DNA from 4 places in the Lysinibacillus sp. RC79 genome. Region 2 is predicted to be linked to each of the others. Evidence: riboswitches for the same ligand, from Rfam matches in the RefSeq annotation. Region 2 holds a riboswitch; each other region holds the start of a gene.

Region 1 (4,842 bases), on a different contig from region 2:
TATGACATTTACGACTGGGATAATTCAACACATTGCAGAGCAAGGATTTACATATTCCTTTGTTTTTACTGTTCCAGCAGTGATGACTTCTGGTGGAGTTTACTATCATATGTGGAAAAACCTACGATTGAAATCTAAGCATATATAAAGAACGAACAGCTGAAGCTTATCAGCTGTTTTTTCATGTTGTTGAAAAATTATTATGTCAATGAAATTATGCTATTAAATAAAGTAAGGGTGTTCGGCAAAACGAGGGGATTGATTTCCGTTCCAACTGGGCGCATCGGGGAACAGATGTTTTCTTGTGCGAAAGCGAAGCGCAAAAAAACAGCAACTTCTTTGAAAGAAATGGCACGGCGAATGCCTGCAGTAATGAAGTCTTTGCTGAAAAAGAAATAGATGCACCGAACCACAGGAAAAACTGACTTATTGTCGAAATATCATATAATTAAAGTGTGTTTTGGGATAATTATTTTTACAATCTGAGCATGTCAAATGTTTGATGACAATATAATAGTACAGTTGCCTACATTAATTGGTAGTACACCTACAAAATAGGAAAACCATAACTAACTACTCGGTGAGAAAGGATAAGATGGAATGAATATTGGGAATAGCGTTGCGCTTATTGTAAGTCTGATTTTTTCAAGCATTTTGGTTCGTGCAATTTATCGCGTTTTTGTGAAAAAGAAAGTACCTACTATGACCTATACACCATATGATGATGCCATGAATGGAGTAGGAAAACATGACAATTGAACTTTTAAGTGAGTAGTTCAATCCTCAAAAAGTACGGTAATTTTAACAGGTGCCAACTTATTTTAATTAAAGCGAGCTTGCAGACTTGCCTCAAATAAAAAATCCAATCGTTTTGATTAATCTTTTTTCAAAACGATTGGATTATTTTAATTTGAAATCATTCTAAAGATTCATCCGTCACTTTAAAGTGATGAAGTTCAGGCTGTCTTTTTTGCCGGGTATCCGATGAGGATAGCGATAATTCCGCAAATTCCTATAAGGATTGGATAGAACGAGTATTGTAGCATGCTCACTGGCGAAATTCCGGCTACGCTTGCGGCTGCGAGGAATTGGGCTCCGTATGGCAGAATGCCTTGGATCGTACAGGAGAAAATATCTAATATACTTGCGGACTTTCTCGGCTCAATCTCATACTGTTCAGCAATATTTTTTGCAAGCGGACCAGCAATTAAAATAGCAATCGTATTATTGGCCGTAGATAAATTAGTTAAGCCCACTAGGCCAGCAATGCCAAATTCAGCACCTTTTTTCGATTTAATTCTTCGTGTCGCAAGGTAAAGCAGAAAGTCAATTCCTCCGTTAAACTTTATAATCTCCACCATGCCAGCTATTAATATCGCAAGAAATGCCATTTCATACATGCCTGACATTCCTTCGCCAATCTTTTGCAAAAGGCTCATTAAATGATAGCTGCCATCCGCTAAGCCAACAGCCCCGGCAAGAACAATCCCAAATGCTAGAACAAGGAAAACATTCATTCCAGCTAACGCAAAAATAATAACCAAAACATAGGGAACAATTTTTATCCAACTATAGCTTAAATGCTCGACTTGTCCCGTTTCACCCATTGTGATAACCCCTAAAATGATGCTCGTTACAATAGCTGCTGGCAACACAATCCAAAAATTCACCTTAAATTTATCCTTCATTTGTGCGCCTTGTGAACGAACGGCAGTAATTGTTGTATCTGAAATAAAAGATAAATTATCGCCAAACATCGAACCGCCAACAATCGCTGCCATTACTAAAGCCATGGAAAGGTCGATATGCCCGCTTATCCCAACTCCAATTGGCGCCAGTGCAACAATCGTTCCCACCGATGTACCCATAGACAGGGAGATAAAGCAGGCAATGATGAACAGGCCTACGACAAGCAAGTTTGGTGGAACGACCGATAAAGCAAAGTTAACAGTGGAATCCACTGCCCCCATGCCTTTTGCTACCTCTGAAAAGGCACCAGCCAAGAGAAAAATAACAACCATCAGCATGACATTTAAATTTCCTGCGCCTTTACAAAAAATATCAACCTTTTGCGAAAACGATTCTTTTCGATTCATCGCCAGAGCCACAGCACCTGAAATGGAAATGGCTACAATGACTGGAAATGCGTAAAAATCACCTGTAATAACCCCTGAACCAATAAATAAGATCAAAAAAACAACAAATGGGATCAGCGCCCATGGATTCCCTTTCTTCATGTCTACCTCCAAAAAATAAAATTGGACACGTCTTTTGTCCATTCTTTTTTACGAAAAAAAGGCCTCTTCTTGTACCAACAAGAAGAGGCCTTATATCTATAAAACACTCCTCTTATCTATCAAGCCTTTGCCTGCTGGATTTGGCACAGTAACTTAAATCATAAGTTCCGCTGCCGAGATTTCATCGGGCCAGTCCCTCCATCTCTCTTGATAAGAAGCAAATATATTATTTTTTTTCACAATAATAAATATTAAAATAAAAAATCAATATTTGCAACATATTTTTATTCAAACTTTACTCCAAAGTTACATTCTGAAATATTTATGGAGGAAATTTGAACAAATAACAGGGATCAGAGGATAGGAAACTGCGATTTTTTGTACTGCTATGGAAATTTGATGTAACAATTGAAGGGAAAATAAAAGAAGTGTTGTAACAATTACAACTTTAAAAGGAGGCGCCCTTGAGACATCGAGAGGCGCCTAAAACATTTGTGGTAAAAATTCCGTCATAAAGCGTTGATTTTTACGCAGCCATATTTTTAAAATCATACGATGTGTTAGAAGTCGTTGTCTTTTATGTGGTCTAGCCTTTGCCTCTATTAAACTTTGAAGTAGAATACATGTTTCTGTTGCAAATGCTTGAGGATCAACGAGGACGTCTAGTTTATAATCAATTAACTGTGCAGCCTGTACCTTTGCAAGTAAGAGTGCAAAGCGAGTATTCATTTCTGGAAAGTTTTCTTCTAGTTCTAGGTCGATTAAAGTATATAGTGTTTGTTCAATTTCAACTTCAAGCGCTTGTAATTGTTCGATTGATGGCTGTGTCACAAAATCACCTCTAGTTTCTCAAAAATACTGCTACACAAGGAAAAAGCCAAGTGCAGCGAAAAGTAAACCGAATAAAACTGTAGTGCATATATAAACAATCGCTTGTCTCCATTTTTTCTGCTCCAAGAGCTGTAAACATTCAAAACCAAATGTTGAAAAAGTCGTATAGGCCCCTAAAAAACCAATCCCTATAAAATGCCAAATCCAATCACTTGGATGTGATGCAAATAGAAAGCCAAGCGCAAAAGAACCCGTTATATTGATCAAAAACGTTGCCCATGGGTATGTATGGACAATCAATTTTCCTAGATAAAATCTCGTTAGTGCACCCAAAAATCCACCGATACCAATAATTATCATACGATGCGCCCCTTTGCTAGTTTAAATCCTAGCCATGCACAAGCTAAACCGCCAAATACACTCACTAAAATATAAAGACCGGCTTGTAGCCATTTACTATCCTGTAAAAGTAATAGCGTTTCTAAAGAAAATGTCGAAAAGGTTGTAAAGGCACCAAAAAAGCCAGTACCAATTCCTAAAATAATAGGCGTACGTTTTGTAAACGTTGTAAATAGCCATGCTAAACAAAAGCAGCCAATTAAGTTTATGCAAAGTGTCGCAAATGGAAAACCACCGTTATTTGAAAGTGCTAGACCGAGGCTATATCGACAGATGGCACCCAAAAATCCGCCAATTCCAACAGCTAAAAATGATTTCAACGTAAAGACTCCTTACTAAAATGTCTATATTAAAAAGTGTATCATGAGATGCCCATTTTAGATAATAGTTAGGTGTTAAATTAAAGTTGGGTGATAAATTAAAAAAGTTAGGTAATAAATTTAAAAAGTTGGGTGATAAATTAAAAAAGTTAGGCGATAAATAAAAAAAGTTGGGTGATAAACTAAAGTTAGGCGATAAATTTAAAAATTAGGGCGATAAACCTTGAAATTGTTCCGATAAATCGAAAATTTGTTCCGATAAACCTTGAATTTGTTCCGATAAATTGATTTGGACCCTATCGAACTAGCTTTGTTCGATAGGGTCCTCCAGCGATGTTTCAATAACATGTTTTAATTGAAAAATAGAAGATTGTTGACTTTCGCTCTTCTTGAAAATAAAGATAGTTTCTATTATTTCGTTTAACTGCGGCAAACCATAATAGTGAATGTTGGAGTAGTAGTGAAGGTTAATTAGTTAACACAGCCAATCGTATTGTCTATTTGTAGGAATCAAGGACACTTCTTACCGATTTTATTTCCTTCATCGTAAATGGAACTTGATTCTTTTAGCCACTCTGCCATCGCACGTGTATACATACAGCCTCTGCTTCACACAAGTAGTGTAACAGATGAACTTGTTTCTGCTGTCGCAATCATGTCATAATTTATTATTACTATAATTGACCTTTAACATTGTCAATGACAGTAGCAAAATCTTTATTGGCATCAAGACTTTCCGTTATTGTAAAAACATATCCATCTGGATCTTCTAAAGATAATTCTTTTGCATTCCATGGTTGAACTGTCGGTTGTTGAATAATATTCGTTTTATTTTCCAGTGCGGCTTGATAAATACTATGAATATCACTAGAGAATAAATTAATAATGACTGAGTCAAAAGTGTTGACTTCTTCATCCTTCAATAACATTATGTCTTGGTACTTTGCGCCTCTTAAGTGTGTCATTGAAGTTGTTCCGTTAGCATCTGGAAAATCAAATACTGAATTGAAATTTAACTTCTTTCAGCGGGTGTCCAAACACCCACTGAAAGAAGT
Region 2 (4,842 bases):
TTAGCACCTCTCGAATAGCAGCAATATGTGCTGGCGTTGTACCACAGCATCCCCCAACTATATTCAGCCAACCCTTTTCTGCAAAGCCTTTTAGCTTCTGTGACAGCGATTCAGGTGACTCATGATAGCAGCCTTCCTCGTCAGGTAAACCTGCATTCGGATAACAGCTAATATAGCCTGTTGAAAGCTCTGCTAGTGAACGAATATGATCAGTCATAAACTCTGGTCCAGTCGCACAGTTTAAGCCCACTGACAATGGTTTAATATGCTCGATAGAAATGTAAAAAGCATCAATTGTTTGACCAGCCAGTGTCGTTCCCATCGGTTCAATTGTTCCCGATATCATCACAGGTAGCTCTTTTCCCGTTGCTTCAAAGGCACGAGATACCCCCAATGTTCCTGCCTTAACGTTCAACATATCCTGACTAGTTTCTAGCAACAGAACGTCCGCCCCGGCTTCGATTAATGCCTTTGCCTGAACATAGAAGTTTTCCTCTAACTCATCAAATGTAATACCACCTGTAACCGACAAGGTTTTTGTAGTTGGTCCCATAGCCCCCGCTACAAAACGTGGCCAATCGGATGTTGAAAACTCATCCACTACTTTGCGTGCAATTTCTACAGCGCGTTTATTAATCTCTTCAGCTTTCGCACCAAGATCATATTCATTTAATACAAGTGGAGTACTTCCAAATGTATTTGTACAAATAATATCTGCTCCAGCCTCTAAATATTTTCCATGAATTTTTTCAAGCACATCTGGTCTAGTTAGCACGAGATTTTCATTACAGCCATCATATTCCTCGCCGCCAAAATCCTCTGCTGATAAATTTTCATTTTGTAGCATTGTACCCATTGCGCCATCAAGAATTAAAATTCGTTTCTCTAGTTGCTCTTCAATCAAGTGCTTAGCCATTTATACTTACCCCTTTTTTCTGTTCATCCAATTGCTCAATAAATTTCATTAATTCTAGTGTCATATCGTAGCGTAAAAATGGTGTGATGAGGTAAATACCATTGAAATATTCCGTTGCTACTTCTACTAATTCCTTGGCAATTGCAATTCCTTCTAGTGTTGCGCGTTCCTTTTCTTCGCCACAAGCCTTCATACGTGCTAACGCATCATCAGATAGTTTGATGCCTGGCACTTCATGGTGTAAGAACTCCGCACTTTTATAGCTCGTTACTGGCATAATGCCTATATAAATTGGTGTTTCTAAATGCTTTGTCGCCTCGTAAATTTCCACGATTTTTTCCTTTGAATAAACAGGCTGTGAAATAAAATAATCTGCCCCATATTCAATTTTCTTTTCTAATCGAGAGACAGCGCGATCGAGCACACGTACGTTAGGATTAAATGCAGCTGCTACAGAGAAATTCGCCTTTTTACGAAGTGGTTTCCCTGAGAACGATACACCTTCATTTAACTGTTTTATTAATTGAATGAGCTCCATTGAAGAGACGTCATAAACGCTAGTGGCCCCTGGGAAATCACCTACCTTTGTCGGATCTCCAGTAACTGCTAAAATATCATGAATCCCTAGTGCATTTAATCCCATCAAATGTGATTGAAGACCAATTAAATTACGATCTCGGCATGTTATATGTGTCAACGGGCGTACCCCGTGTGTTTCTTTCAGTAAGGCACCCATTGCGACATTACTAATCCTCGGAGAAGCAAGTGAATTATCTGCCATCATGACTACATCTGCACCAGCCGCATATATTTTTTTTGCACCTTCAATAAAGCCTTCGATTTCTAAATGTCTTGGTGTATCTAACTCCACTATCACTGAGCGTTCACGTTTTACTTTTACATGTAATGGCTCATAATTTGCTGGCTCTGCCTCACGGACAACCTCTACTTTTTCTGGCTTTGCATACTTTTCCTCGACCGGGGATAGCTCCTCTAAGTACTTTTTCGCTGCGGCAATATGCTTTGGTGTCGTACCACAGCAGCCACCAATTAAACGTACCCCTTGATCACGAAGCTCTACAGCTGCTCGACCAAAATAATCTGCCTCCGACTCATAAACGACACGCCCATCCTCCAAATCAAGGAGAGAGGCGTTCGGATATGCTGACATAAATGCCTCCTTAGGAAGCTCTACTCCTTCGAATGCTTGTATAGTATGGTGAGGGCCTAAGCGACAGTTAACACCTACGATATCAGCACCTAGCGCTTCAAGTTTATGTAAGGCGTTATTTAAGCTCATTCCATTTTGCAAAATTCCGGGTTCGTGCATAGAAACTTGAGCAATAATCGGTAATTTCGTTTTAGCTCGTAGCATTGTTAAAGTCGCTGTTAGCTCTTCAAAATCATAATATGTTTCAAGTAAAAGGCCATCTGGATTTCCTGCAAGTAAAACAGTTGCCTGCTCTTCAACCGTTGCTAAAATTTCCTCTAACGTTGCATCACTTTTACGAATACCACGGATTCCCCCAATAGTACCTAAGACAAATTGTCCACCATCTGCCGCTGCTCGTTTTGCAATCGTTATAGCTGCTTCATTAAACTGCTGCACACAAGATTCTAATCCATAACGGGCTAATTTTATGGCATTAGCTCCGTAAGTGTTCGTTTGAATAATATCGGCACCAGCTGCTATATATTCTCTATGAATCTTTTCAATTAATTCAGGTCTCTGTACATTCATTTCCTCATGGCAGTACTCCAAGCCATAGCCGTATAAAACCGTACCAATTGCGCCATCTGCTGTAAGAACATGCGTTTTTAACCTTTCAAGCAATCCCATAAAACTAGCCTCTCTTCCCTTATCTATCAATTATGCCTCGGCATAATTGCGTCTGGAATCGGCTTTGTGCTTGCACAAAGAACTCCTTTCCGATTTCCGTGACATCCGCCGGAGGCTTTAACTTCTTTCGGCGGTTGTTTGGACACCCGCTGAAAGAAGTTAAAATAAAAAAGCCTTCTTTTATAAAAAAAGAAGGCTTTTACGTCGTTTCGTAATTGTTTTTCCTTCTCATCTTCGACACAACGGTCTTCTGGATTTAGCACCTGACAATAAGTTGGTTGCTGAAGCTTCATAGGGCCAGTCCCTCAGCTTCTCTTGATAAGAATTTAGTATGAATTTTTTAAATAATTAAAAGAATCATATCCTTTACGAATGATTGAGTCAAGACTATTTCACAGAACAAAGGATAATTTTTACGAAAAATATTATATTTTGATTTATTTTAAACAATTACGATAGTTTTCCAGCAAGTTCCTCACCAATTTTTTTACCATTTTGAATACATGCACCTATGCCTACTCCAAAATAAGAGCATCCCGCTATAGTTAAATTTGGATAGTTTTTCTCAAGCTCTTGTACAAGACCTTGCAACGCTTCACGATGTGCCAAGTCATACTTTGGCATCTGGTCGATCCATTTTGTCACGTCAACAATAGTTGGCGTTTCCTCAATCCCCAAGCTTTTTCTTACATCCTCTAGGGCAACAGTTGCTAACTCTTCATCTGTCATCACACGTAATCTCTCATACTCAGGGTTAATGCTCTTATAAAAAAGTCGTACAAGTAATTTTCCTTCTGCTGAGGTGTGTTTCCACTTGCGACTTGTCCACGTTGCTGCATTACAAATAACACCCGAATTATGTGACACAATATAGCCTGTTCCATCTGCTGGTAATCTATTATCGGGTACATCAAATCCTAAGTAAATTGTAATGGCGGATGCAGTATTGAATTGTTCAAAATATCTGTTCAAAGATGCATCCTGTAATAAGCTTTGTACTGATTCATTTGGCAGTGCCATTACAACATGATTTGCTTCCATCATTTTACCGTTTGCTAAAGTAACAGAATATTGATTCTCCTGCTTTTTAACACTAATAGTGGCAACTCCTTTTATAATTTCTACATCCGTTAATGTTTCTTCAAGTCGATCTATTAGTGATGATAAACCATTTTTAAATGAAATAAATTTTTTATTGGCAGCTTTCACGAATTGTTCTCTGTTTGCATCGAAACCTTTAATAATACTACCGTAATCGTTTTTGTAATCGATTAAATACGGTAAAGTGGAAGCAATTGAAAGTTGATTTAGATCTCCAGAATATACACCTGCAAGTACGGGTGCTATTTGGTTTTGAACAAGCTCCTCACCTAAATAATACGTTAAAAATTCCCCAATTGAACTTTCCTTTGTAAACTCTTCATTTGGCATTGTTAAATCCTTTAATGCTTCTTTTTTGCCTTCCTCTGATACAAGTGTGCTTTCCTCAAGTGATTGTAAGCTCATAGGAATACCGAACGTTGAGTCTGCGGGGATGGCATGTAGCTCATTATTTGTGTAAATATACGAAATACCTGTTTCGTTGTACACAAGATTTTGTTCGAAATTTAGTTCCTCTACTAACTCCATGACACCTTTATGACGCGCTACAATAGAATCTGCTCCAGTTTCCATGATGAATCCCTGTTCATATGCAGAGTGAAGCTTGCCACCAAGGTACGTATTTTTTTCAACAAGTACAAGTTTTACATCTAAGTTTTTCTCCTGAACTTGGCGTTGTAAATAATGCATCGTACACAATCCCGTAATTCCGCCACCTAATACAACAACTGTTTTCATATTAACCGCCCCTATTTTTAGTTCTTTATTCAGTATAAACTTTTTTTATCGAAAATTACGTTAAACCCTTTACAAATTTAGCAAAAATGGAGCTATCCAGCGCATTGGATAGCTCCATTTTTTTCTATATATTTGCTAGAGGCGTTTTTCTACCTAAAGGATATTATATATTGACAGTTGATATAGTGTTATTTGTGCCCTAAAGTGTGTAGCGCCTAAAGAAATAGGAAACAACATTTTTCTTTGC
Region 3 (4,842 bases), on a different contig from region 2:
CGAATTATCAAACTTATGGCAAGCTAGTGGACAACCGTTAAAGAAATTTTTTAATACTTCTGGTATGAAATATCGAGAGCTTGGCTTGAAGGATAAACTTGCAGAAATGACTGAAGAGGAGCAGCTTGAACTGCTTGCGTCAGATGGTATGTTGATTAAACGTCCGATTGTAACCGATGGAAAAAAAGTTACTTTAGGGTTTAAAGAATCAGATTTTGAGCAAGCTTGGAAATAACGCTTTTAATCTTGTTTTTATGGAAGAAGTATGGCACACTGAAAATGAATATATTACATATTTATGGAGGGGTTTTTTGCATGAGCACACCTAAAGACTTACGTTACTCTGAAGAGCACGAATGGGTAAAAGTAGAAGATGGTAAAGTACGTATCGGTATTTCTCATTTCGCACAATCTGAACTTGGAGATATCGTTTTCGTTGAGCTTCCACAAGTTGGCGACGAAATCAAAACTGATGATCCATTCGGTAGCGTAGAATCTGTAAAAACAGTTTCTGAATTATACGCACCAATCTCAGGTACAGTAGTTGAAGTAAATGCAGATTTAGAAGATAGCCCAGAATTCGTTAATGAATCACCATATGAAAAAGCATGGATGGTCGTTGTAGAGCCTGCTGATGCATCAGAAGTTGAAAAGCTTATGACAGCTGAGCAATACGAAGAAATGATTGCTGAATAAGACAAGCCTGTATTAGAAAAACGTCGGAAACTACCGACGTTTTTTATTATCTTCATTCATCCTGCTCCTATAGTAAGTGAGGTGAATGTAAGTATATTCCTTTATCAATAGGTGTCTAACTGTATCAACGATAAAGTTTATTGATATAATGGATTATAAGGGATATGTCTAAATGGGGGTGGCGTGATGGTCGAGGGAAAATGCTTAATTGTCGAAGGTCGATCGGATAAGCTTCAAATTGAACCTATTTTAAATGAAGATGTTAAAATACTTTGTACGAATGGTACAATTGGTGTGCATCAATTAGAAGAGCTACTTGATCCATACGAGGGTTGTGAGCTTTATACGTTTTTTGATGCAGATACATCGGGTGATAAACTACGAGCATTAATGGACAGACATTATCCAGAGGCTGAGCATTTACGTACGATGCCAACATATAAGGAAGTTGAGACAACTCCGAGGAAAGTGTTAGCGGCGATATTGCTTCGTGCACATTTCTCAATCCATAATGAATATATTTTGTAAGGTTGCGTGAAAAATGATGGAAGAATGGTCAAAAGAGCAGTGGGACGCGGTTGTCCTGTCAGGTGAAAAGGCTGCCTTTTATTTATATACGCCTATGTGTGGAACGTGTGCAGTTGCATCGAAAATGATGATGGTTATTGAGCAATTGCTGCCACAGCTACAGGTTGGTAAAGCGAATATTAATTTTATAGAGCAAATAGCTTTTGATCATAAAATCGAAAGTGTACCATGTTTACTCGTATGTGAAGGCGGAAAAGTGACAGAAAAGGTTTATGCCTTCCAATCCGTACCATATTTATACGAATTATTAAAAAATTAATTGACTGAACTTTACTCGCGTGGTAAAGTAACAAATATATTAAAAAAACAATTAAATATATCGAACTCTTATAAAGAGCGGCGGAGGGAAGTGCCCTATGAAGCCCGGCAACCATCACAATCGTGAAAAGGTGCCAAATCACCCAAAGATTTATCTTTGAAAGATGAGAGAACGGTTTAGCGTATATTACGTGACCCCTTCTACTTGTCTATAAGTGAAGGGGTTTTTTATATGAGAAAAGGAGAATTCGCTATGATTCAGCTTCAAAATATTACGAAGAAATACAAAACCGCGAATGGCGAATTAACTGCAGTCAAAGACGTCAACCTTTCTATCAATAAAGGTGAAATTTTTGGCATTATCGGCTATAGTGGCGCTGGTAAAAGTACAATGATTCGCTTGTTAAACGGTTTAGAAAAGCCTACATCTGGTACGGTGACGGTTAACAATCAAGCATTTTCATCCATAAAGGGGCAAAAGCTCAGAGATGCTAGACAAAAGGTTAGTATGATTTTCCAGCATTTCAATTTACTTTGGTCTAGAACTGTTGAAGAAAACATCGCTTTCCCCCTAGAAATCGCAGGTGTTCCAAAGGCAAAACGTGAAGCACATGTGAAAGAATTAATAACTTTAGTTGGCTTAGAAGGGCGCGCTAAAGCATATCCATCACAACTTTCAGGGGGACAAAAGCAACGTGTAGGTATCGCTCGTGCGCTTGCTAATAATCCAGAGGTATTGTTATGTGATGAGGCAACATCCGCACTCGATCCGGAGACAACAGATGCTATCCTTGATCTCCTTGTCGATATTAACGAACGATTAGGTCTAACGATTGTGTTAATCACACATGAAATGCACGTTATTCGCAAAATTTGTCATCGTGTAGCGGTTATGGAAGCTGGAGAAATTGTAGAACGTGGTGAAGTATTACAAGTATTCCAAGCTCCACAAGCTGCCATTACGAAAAAATTCGTTTCTCAAATTACAGATACGAAGGAAACACAAGAAACTGTGGCACAAATTAAAGCAAATTACCCTAATGGACAACTTGTTAAGCTAATCTTTGTAGGAGAAAAAACAGAGCAGCCTGTCATTTCACATCTTGTGAAACAGTTTGATGTAGAAGTAAGTATTGTACATGGTAATATTTCGCAAACGAAAAATGGAGCGTACGGTACACTTGTTGTACAAATTGTTGGCTCAGAGGAAAATGTTGCTGCTGCACTGAGCTACTTAAATACAGTCGAAGTACAAACGGAGGTGATTACAAATGCTAACTAGTCTTTTTCCGAATGTCGACTGGGAAAAAATGTGGGACGCTACGTATGAAACGTTGTACATGACAACAATTTCTACGGTCATCACATTTATACTTGGATTAGTAATTGGAATCTTATTGTTTTTATCAAGTCCCAACCAACTATGGGCCAATAAAATTGTGAACTTTTTAACAGGATCAATCGTTAACATTTTCCGTTCGATTCCATTTATCGTTTTGATTATTTTATTAATTCCATTTACGAAATTTTTACTTGGCACAATTCGTGGCGCAGATGCGGCTTTACCAGCACTAATTATTGGAGCTGCACCATTCTATGCACGAATGGTATTAATTGCTTTACGTGAAATTGATAAAGGTGTTATTGAAGCAGCTCGTTCAATGGGTGCCAAAACGTCAACGATTATTTGGAAAGTATTAATTCCAGAATCGTTACCAGCGCTTATTTCTGGTCTTACTGTAACAGCTGTAGCACTTGTCGGTTATACTGCGATGGCAGGTATTATCGGTGCAGGTGGTCTAGGAAACTTAGCATTCTTAGATGGTTTCCAACGTAATCGCCAAGATGTAACTTTAATGGCGACTATATTAATCTTAATAGTAGTATTTATTATTCAATGGATTGGCGACATGATTACGATCAAAACAGATAAACGCTAAAGAGGGGCTAATAAAAATTGTAGTGACAAAAAGAGTATCTCGCTACGAACATCTAAGAGGTTATCTCGGTTTTATACCGCTAACATATTTAAATAAGTAAAAAGGGAGAGTAATAAAATGAAGAAGTTATTAGCAGGATTATTTTTATCAGTATTAGTACTAGCTTTAGCCGCTTGTGGTGCTGGTAAAAAAGAAGATACAAGCTCAAACTCATCATCTGGTGATAGTAAAGAAAACGTAACGTTAACAGTAGGTGCTTCGAATACACCTCATGCGGTTATTCTGGAAAAAGCAAAACCAATTTTAGCTAAAGAAGGTATCGATCTTAAAATTGAAACATATCAAGACTATGTATTACCAAACCAAGATTTAGAATCTGGCGAACTTGATGCAAACTACTTCCAACACATCCCTTATTTAGAGAAGGAAATTAAAGAAAAGGGTTATGATTTTGTAAACGCTGGTGGTATTCACATTGAGCCAATCGGTATCTACTCTAAAAAATATAAATCTCTTGAGGATTTACCAAAGGGTGCAACAATTTTACTTTCTAACTCTGTTGCAGACCACGGGCGTATGCTTTCATTATTAGAAGCTAAGGGCTTAATTAAACTTAAGGATGGAGTAGATAAAACATCTGCTGAACTTAAAGATATTGAAGATAATCCAAAAAACTTCAAATTCGATGCAAATACAGCTCCTGAAATGCTTGTACAAATGTATGAAAATAATGAAGGTGATGCAGTTCTTATCAATTCTAACTACGCAATCGACAACGGACTAAATCCAATGGAAGATTCTATTTCTCTTGAAGATAAAGAATCTCCGTATGTAAACATTATCGCTGTACGTGCTGGTGATGAAACAAAATCAGAAATTAAAAAATTAATAGAAGTATTAAAATCTAAAGAAATCCAAGACTTCATTATTGAAGAATGGAAAGGCTCAGTTGTACCAGTTAAATAATTCAAAAAGGGTATGTAAGTGTCAAAGCTTACATACCCTTTTATTTTGTCATCAAAAGAAAAATATAAATAATTTGTATCGATAAACAAAGGTTGATTTACACTCCGAGTTGGTAGTTTCCGCGGGCTTGGCTTTAACTTCTTTCAGCAGGTGTCCAAACACCTGTTATGGTAAAACGTCGACTTAAAAGGCTATCTTTTATCAGAAAAATATAACTTTTTAACAAAAGAGTTATTATTCTGTAGTTTACAGCAAAAATATAATAATATTTTAAAGTGGTCGATTTACCATAAATTTTGTATAGATATTGTTAAGTCATCTTTATTACTATAGTTGTTGTGTTTATAAATCAAGAGAATGATAGAAAAATAATGAAAGAGAATGAAAAACCTCT
Region 4 (4,842 bases), on a different contig from region 2:
AAAGCCCTAAATATTCGCTCATTATTGAAGATGAAGTAACAGTCGGACATCAAGTAACTTTACATAGCTGTACGATTCGTAAAAAAGCCTTAATAGGTATGGGCTCTATAGTATTAGACGGAGCGGAGATTGGAGAGGGTGCATTCATTGGGGCGGGTAGTCTTGTACCTCCTGGCAAAGTCATTCCTCCAAATAGCTTAGCATTAGGGCGTCCTGCAAAGGTTGTAAGAGAATTAAATGATGAAGATAAAGAAGATATGGAACGCATCATACGTGAATATGTAGAAAAAGGACAATACTATAAATCTCTTCAAACAGAAAATAAATAGCTATTTCAACAGCTCCACGTTTGCTTGAACAACCGAGCCACACATAATTATGATTAGGAGCTTCTCTTTTTCGACAAAAACAGCGAAAGGGGCTATTAGAATGTTGAGCCCCTTTCTGTAATAGTATTTTAAAATATTTTTCCAGCTACTTTATTACTTTAGCTGAATAGCTTATAAGCCTGCTTTTTCTTTTAATGCGTCAGCTTTGTCTGTTTGTTCCCAAGGTACATTTAAGTCTGTACGACCGAAGTGACCATATGCTGCAGTTTGCTTATAAATAGGGCGACGAAGGTTAAGCATTTTAATAATCCCTGCTGGGCGTAGATCAAATAGCTCGCGTACCCATTTTACAATTTCACTTTCCGTAACTTTTCCTGTCCCAAATGTATCAACAGCAATAGATACAGGTTGAGCAACACCAATCGCATAAGCTAGTTGTACTTCAGCTCGTTCTGCTAAACCAGCTGCTACGATATTTTTTGCCACGTAGCGTGCTGCATATGCCGCTGAACGGTCTACCTTAGTTGCGTCCTTACCAGAGAAAGCACCTCCACCATGACGTGCATAGCCACCGTATGTATCAACGATGATTTTACGTCCAGTTAGACCAGCATCCCCTTTTGGACCACCAATTACGAATCGGCCAGTTGGGTTGATGAAATATTTAGTATTGGCATCTAGTAATTCACTTGGAACAACTGGAGCAATAACGAATTCTTTTAAGTCTGCTTGAATTTGCTCAAGTGTAGCTTCTTCGTCATGCTGTGTTGAAATTACAATCGTATCCACGCGCACTGGTACATTGTTTTCATCATATTCAATCGTTACTTGCGTTTTTCCGTCTGGACGTAAATATGCTAGTTCACCAGATTTACGTACTTCCGTTAAACGACGAGCCAATTTATGCGCTAAACTGATTGGTAATGGCATAAGCTCTGGCGTTTCGTTACATGCATAACCGAACATTAAGCCTTGGTCACCTGCACCAATTGCTTCAATGTCAGCATCTGTCATAGAGCCTTCACGCGCCTCTAATGCTTGGTCAACACCTTGAGCAATATCAGGTGATTGCTCACCAATAGCAACAAGTACTGCTAGGTTTTCAGCATCAAAGCCATATTTCCCACGTGTATAACCGATTTCTGCTACAGTATCACGAACGATACCTTTAATATCTACATAAGTAGAAGTAGTAATTTCTCCTGCTACTAAAACTAAGCCTGTTGTTACTGTTGTTTCACACGCTACACGTGCGTTTGGATCTTCTGCTAAAATAGCATCTAAAATGGCATCCGAAATTTGATCACAAATTTTGTCTGGATGTCCTTCTGTTACACTCTCTGATGTAAACAGTCGACGTTTTGTCATTTGGTTTCCTCCTATTACTTTTACAAATAGTATTTGCGAATTAATACGGTACTCATTACCCATGTCAAGTCCACCCCCTAAGGATTGAACTCTTAAGCCGTTGTTGCTGTCGCTACGTTTGCACTACGCTTTCGCACAATAAAACAGCTGTTGCTCTTAACACGAGGGTTTCGAAAGATCCGTCATTTTAATAAGGAAAGGACTATATACTTACCTTTATATTCGTTTTTAACAATAAAAAAATCCTTTTCTCACGTTTACTTAACATGAGGAAAGGAATAATGACTTCATAACCTTTCACTCTTATCGTTCAAGGGGTTTCCCCTTGCATCAGGTTGGCACCAGCGCATGTCGTGAAATAGTTCATGCAGGTTGCCGGGTTTCACAGGGCCTGACCCTCCACCAGCTCGGGATAAGAGTATCCGTTCAATATCTCATAATACGTAAAAGGTCGAACGTTGTCAAATATTTTTAATGTATTCTTTTAAAGAAAGTATGGGATTTATAATTTGGATTATGCTGTAATTTGAAACAAAATAATCCCTATTCTCCACCTCACATCATGTGTTAACATATGTGTGACCCCTTTACAGCACATTTTGTAGCTACAGAACATGTGGTGGATGAATATGATTGTAGCCTCTTTTCAGTTGACGACAAGTCCAACAGATAAAAAACCAGCTAAGACTTCACATCCTGTGCGAACCTCATGTTAGCCAAGAGCTTCCAAACGCAATTTTGCTGTGTCGAAAGTGATTGTGTGATCACTTATTATAAATAGGGTAAAAAGCATTATCAAAACGAATCAATTTACTTTTTGTCGTTTTCTTGAAAAGTAATAAAATCTGAAAAATAATTTCTGAATTAGTATAGATTATTTAAGCAATTGTGTTATACTATTTTTGAAATTAAGAAAATCTCCCTCAAACTCTAGGGAATACTATAAAAAAGGATGGTATTTAATCGATGAATTCAGTAGAAATTGCAAACGAACTGAAGGAATTATTAAGCGGCGGTAACATTAATGTTCAACTTTCAGTACCACAATTAGCTGAAAAGGCTACTTCTCGTGGTGAAGCTATGTTAACAGTAGATGGCGCAGTTCGTGCAGAAACTGGCAAATACACTGGTCGTTCACCTAAAGATAAATATACGGTAGAAGAAGATAGCACAAAAGATAAAATTGACTGGGGCAAAGTTAACCGACCAATTTCTTCTGAAGTGTTCGATAACTTATATGTAAAAGTAGTAAAATATTTAAAAGAACGTGACGAATTATTCGTATTCAAAGGCTTTGCTGGTGCTGACAAAGATTCGCAATTAAGCATCCAAGTAATCAATGAATATGCTTGGCACAATCTTTTCGCTCATCAATTATTTATCCGTCCAACTGCAGAAGAATTAGCTTCTCATGTTGCTGACTTCACTGTTATCTCAGCTCCTAACTTTAAAGCAGACCCTGCTGTTGATGGCACAGCCTCTGAAACTTTCATCATAGTATCACTTGAAAAGAAAATTATCCTAATCGGTGGTACTGAATACGCTGGTGAAATCAAAAAATCTATTTTCGGTATTATGAACTACTTATTACCACAACAAGGCATCCTTTCAATGCACTGCTCAGCAAACGTTGGTGAAACTGGTGATGTTGCATTATTCTTCGGTTTATCTGGTACTGGTAAAACTACTTTATCAGCTGACCCTGACCGTAAGCTTATCGGTGACGATGAACACGGTTGGTCTGATAATGGTGTATTCAACATTGAGGGCGGTTGCTATGCAAAAACAATTAACCTTTCTGCTGAAAAAGAACCAGAAATCTACAACGCAATCCGCTTCGGTTCTGTTCTAGAAAACGTAGCTGTTGATCCAGAAACTCGAGTTTGTAACTATGATGATGGTTCATTAACAGAAAATACACGTGTAGCTTATCCAATTCAATACATTGAAAATATTGTTGATCCATCTGTTGCAGGTCACCCAAAAACAATCATCTTCTTAACAGCTGATGCATTTGGTGTATTACCTCCAATCAGTAAATTAACAAAAGAGCAAGCAATGTACCACTTCCTAAGCGGTTTCACATCTAAACTTGCTGGTACAGAACGTGGTGTAACAGAGCCAGAACCAGTATTCTCAACTTGCTTCGGTTCTCCATTCCTTCCACTTCCAGCAACAGTTTATGCTGAAATGTTAGGTCAAAAAATTGACGAGCACGGTGCACAAGTATTCTTAGTGAACACTGGTTGGACTGGTGGCGAATATGGTACTGGTAGCCGTATGAAGCTTTCTTACACTCGTGCAATGGTACGTGCTGCAATTGATGGCAAATTAGCTAATGTTGAAACAATTCAAGATTCAGTATTCGGTTTAAACATTCCAACTTCTATTGAAGGTGTACCAACAGAAGTGCTTAATCCTCGTGATGCATGGGCAGACAAAGCTGCTTATGATAAAAAAGCTTCTGAACTTGCTGGTTTATTCACCGAAAACTTCAAGAAATTCTCAAATGTTTCTGAAGCTATCACTAAACTTGGCGGTCCATTAAAATAATTCATTAAGCAAAGGGAACGATTTCAGTCGTTCCCTTTTTTGTGTTGAAAGACAAAATGGTCCAGGAAATCTTTGAGAATGTTTTGGAGCTTTAATTGAGGGTGATTTCCATTCCATGTTACTCGCTTTCCTGTGAGCTAGCATCAGGCCGCTTCCTCCGCTTCGTTGTTGTTGCTGTCGCTTCGCTTCGCTTTCGCAAAAAAACTGTGGCTGAAGTTTTGTTTTATTACTATAAATTAGAGTGACATGCTAATGACTTGGTTGATTGGAGTGGAGACTGAGCGACTCCTTGGGGATTAGCAATAGTGGAACGAAGGCTAAGAGCATCACATCCTGTGATAACGCCTTCGTGACCAACATCGTGTTGGCCCGAGATCCTGGAGCGAACAGCGCGAGTGAAGCGGCTCATCGGACGCCCCCAGGAAGCTCTGCTCTGCGCGAAAGCGAAGCGTCAGCGGCAAATGTTTTTATCTGTGCGAAAGCGAAGCGTCAGCAACAAAGCGCTCAGTCGGAACGGAAATCAACCCCTCGTTTTGCCGAAGAGCCATACTTTATTTAATAAAACACCTTAATTCCATTGACATAATAGCAT

What was found. Region 2 has a riboswitch for S-adenosylmethionine ahead of ABH968_RS21275 (bifunctional homocysteine S-methyltransferase/methylenetetrahydrofolate reductase). Riboswitches for the same ligand answer to the same signal wherever they lie in the genome.
Region 1: linked by a shared signal. The riboswitch ahead of ABH968_RS16825 (Na+/H+ antiporter NhaC family protein) and the one ahead of ABH968_RS21275 (bifunctional homocysteine S-methyltransferase/methylenetetrahydrofolate reductase) in region 2 are both predicted to bind S-adenosylmethionine.
Region 3: linked by a shared signal. The riboswitch ahead of ABH968_RS02810 (methionine ABC transporter ATP-binding protein) and the one ahead of ABH968_RS21275 (bifunctional homocysteine S-methyltransferase/methylenetetrahydrofolate reductase) in region 2 are both predicted to bind S-adenosylmethionine.
Region 4: linked by a shared signal. The riboswitch ahead of metK (methionine adenosyltransferase) and the one ahead of ABH968_RS21275 (bifunctional homocysteine S-methyltransferase/methylenetetrahydrofolate reductase) in region 2 are both predicted to bind S-adenosylmethionine.

What each region holds. Positions count from the first base shown of each region.
Region 1 covers NZ_JBGCCD010000018.1:39,204-44,045, reverse strand. The annotation lists gene ABH968_RS16835 (DUF2812 domain-containing protein) at 1-148, shown strand, start outside; gene ABH968_RS16830 (DUF3951 domain-containing protein) at 601-759, shown strand; gene ABH968_RS16825 (Na+/H+ antiporter NhaC family protein) at 957-2,237, opposite strand; SAM riboswitch class I at 2,347-2,454, opposite strand; gene ABH968_RS16820 (hypothetical protein) at 2,721-3,068, opposite strand; gene crcB (fluoride efflux transporter CrcB) at 3,099-3,428, opposite strand; gene crcB (fluoride efflux transporter CrcB) at 3,425-3,787, opposite strand; gene ABH968_RS16805 (VOC family protein) at 4,462-4,752, opposite strand.
Region 2 covers NZ_JBGCCD010000029.1:31,372-36,213, reverse strand. The annotation lists gene metH (methionine synthase) at 1-916, opposite strand, end outside; gene ABH968_RS21275 (bifunctional homocysteine S-methyltransferase/methylenetetrahydrofolate reductase) at 909-2,756, opposite strand; SAM riboswitch class I at 2,982-3,081, opposite strand; gene ABH968_RS21270 (protoporphyrinogen oxidase) at 3,207-4,595, opposite strand.
Region 3 covers NZ_JBGCCD010000002.1:114,478-119,319, reverse strand. The annotation lists gene ABH968_RS02830 (arsenate reductase family protein) at 1-235, shown strand, start outside; gene gcvH (glycine cleavage system protein GcvH) at 316-696, shown strand; gene ABH968_RS02820 (toprim domain-containing protein) at 883-1,224, shown strand; gene ABH968_RS02815 (thioredoxin family protein) at 1,241-1,543, shown strand; SAM riboswitch class I at 1,609-1,713, shown strand; gene ABH968_RS02810 (methionine ABC transporter ATP-binding protein) at 1,796-2,824, shown strand; gene ABH968_RS02805 (methionine ABC transporter permease) at 2,814-3,482, shown strand; gene ABH968_RS02800 (MetQ/NlpA family ABC transporter substrate-binding protein) at 3,600-4,448, shown strand.
Region 4 covers NZ_JBGCCD010000014.1:39,255-44,096, reverse strand. The annotation lists gene ABH968_RS14705 (gamma carbonic anhydrase) at 1-329, shown strand, start outside; gene metK (methionine adenosyltransferase) at 501-1,697, opposite strand; SAM riboswitch class I at 1,998-2,116, opposite strand; gene pckA (phosphoenolpyruvate carboxykinase (ATP)) at 2,664-4,250, shown strand.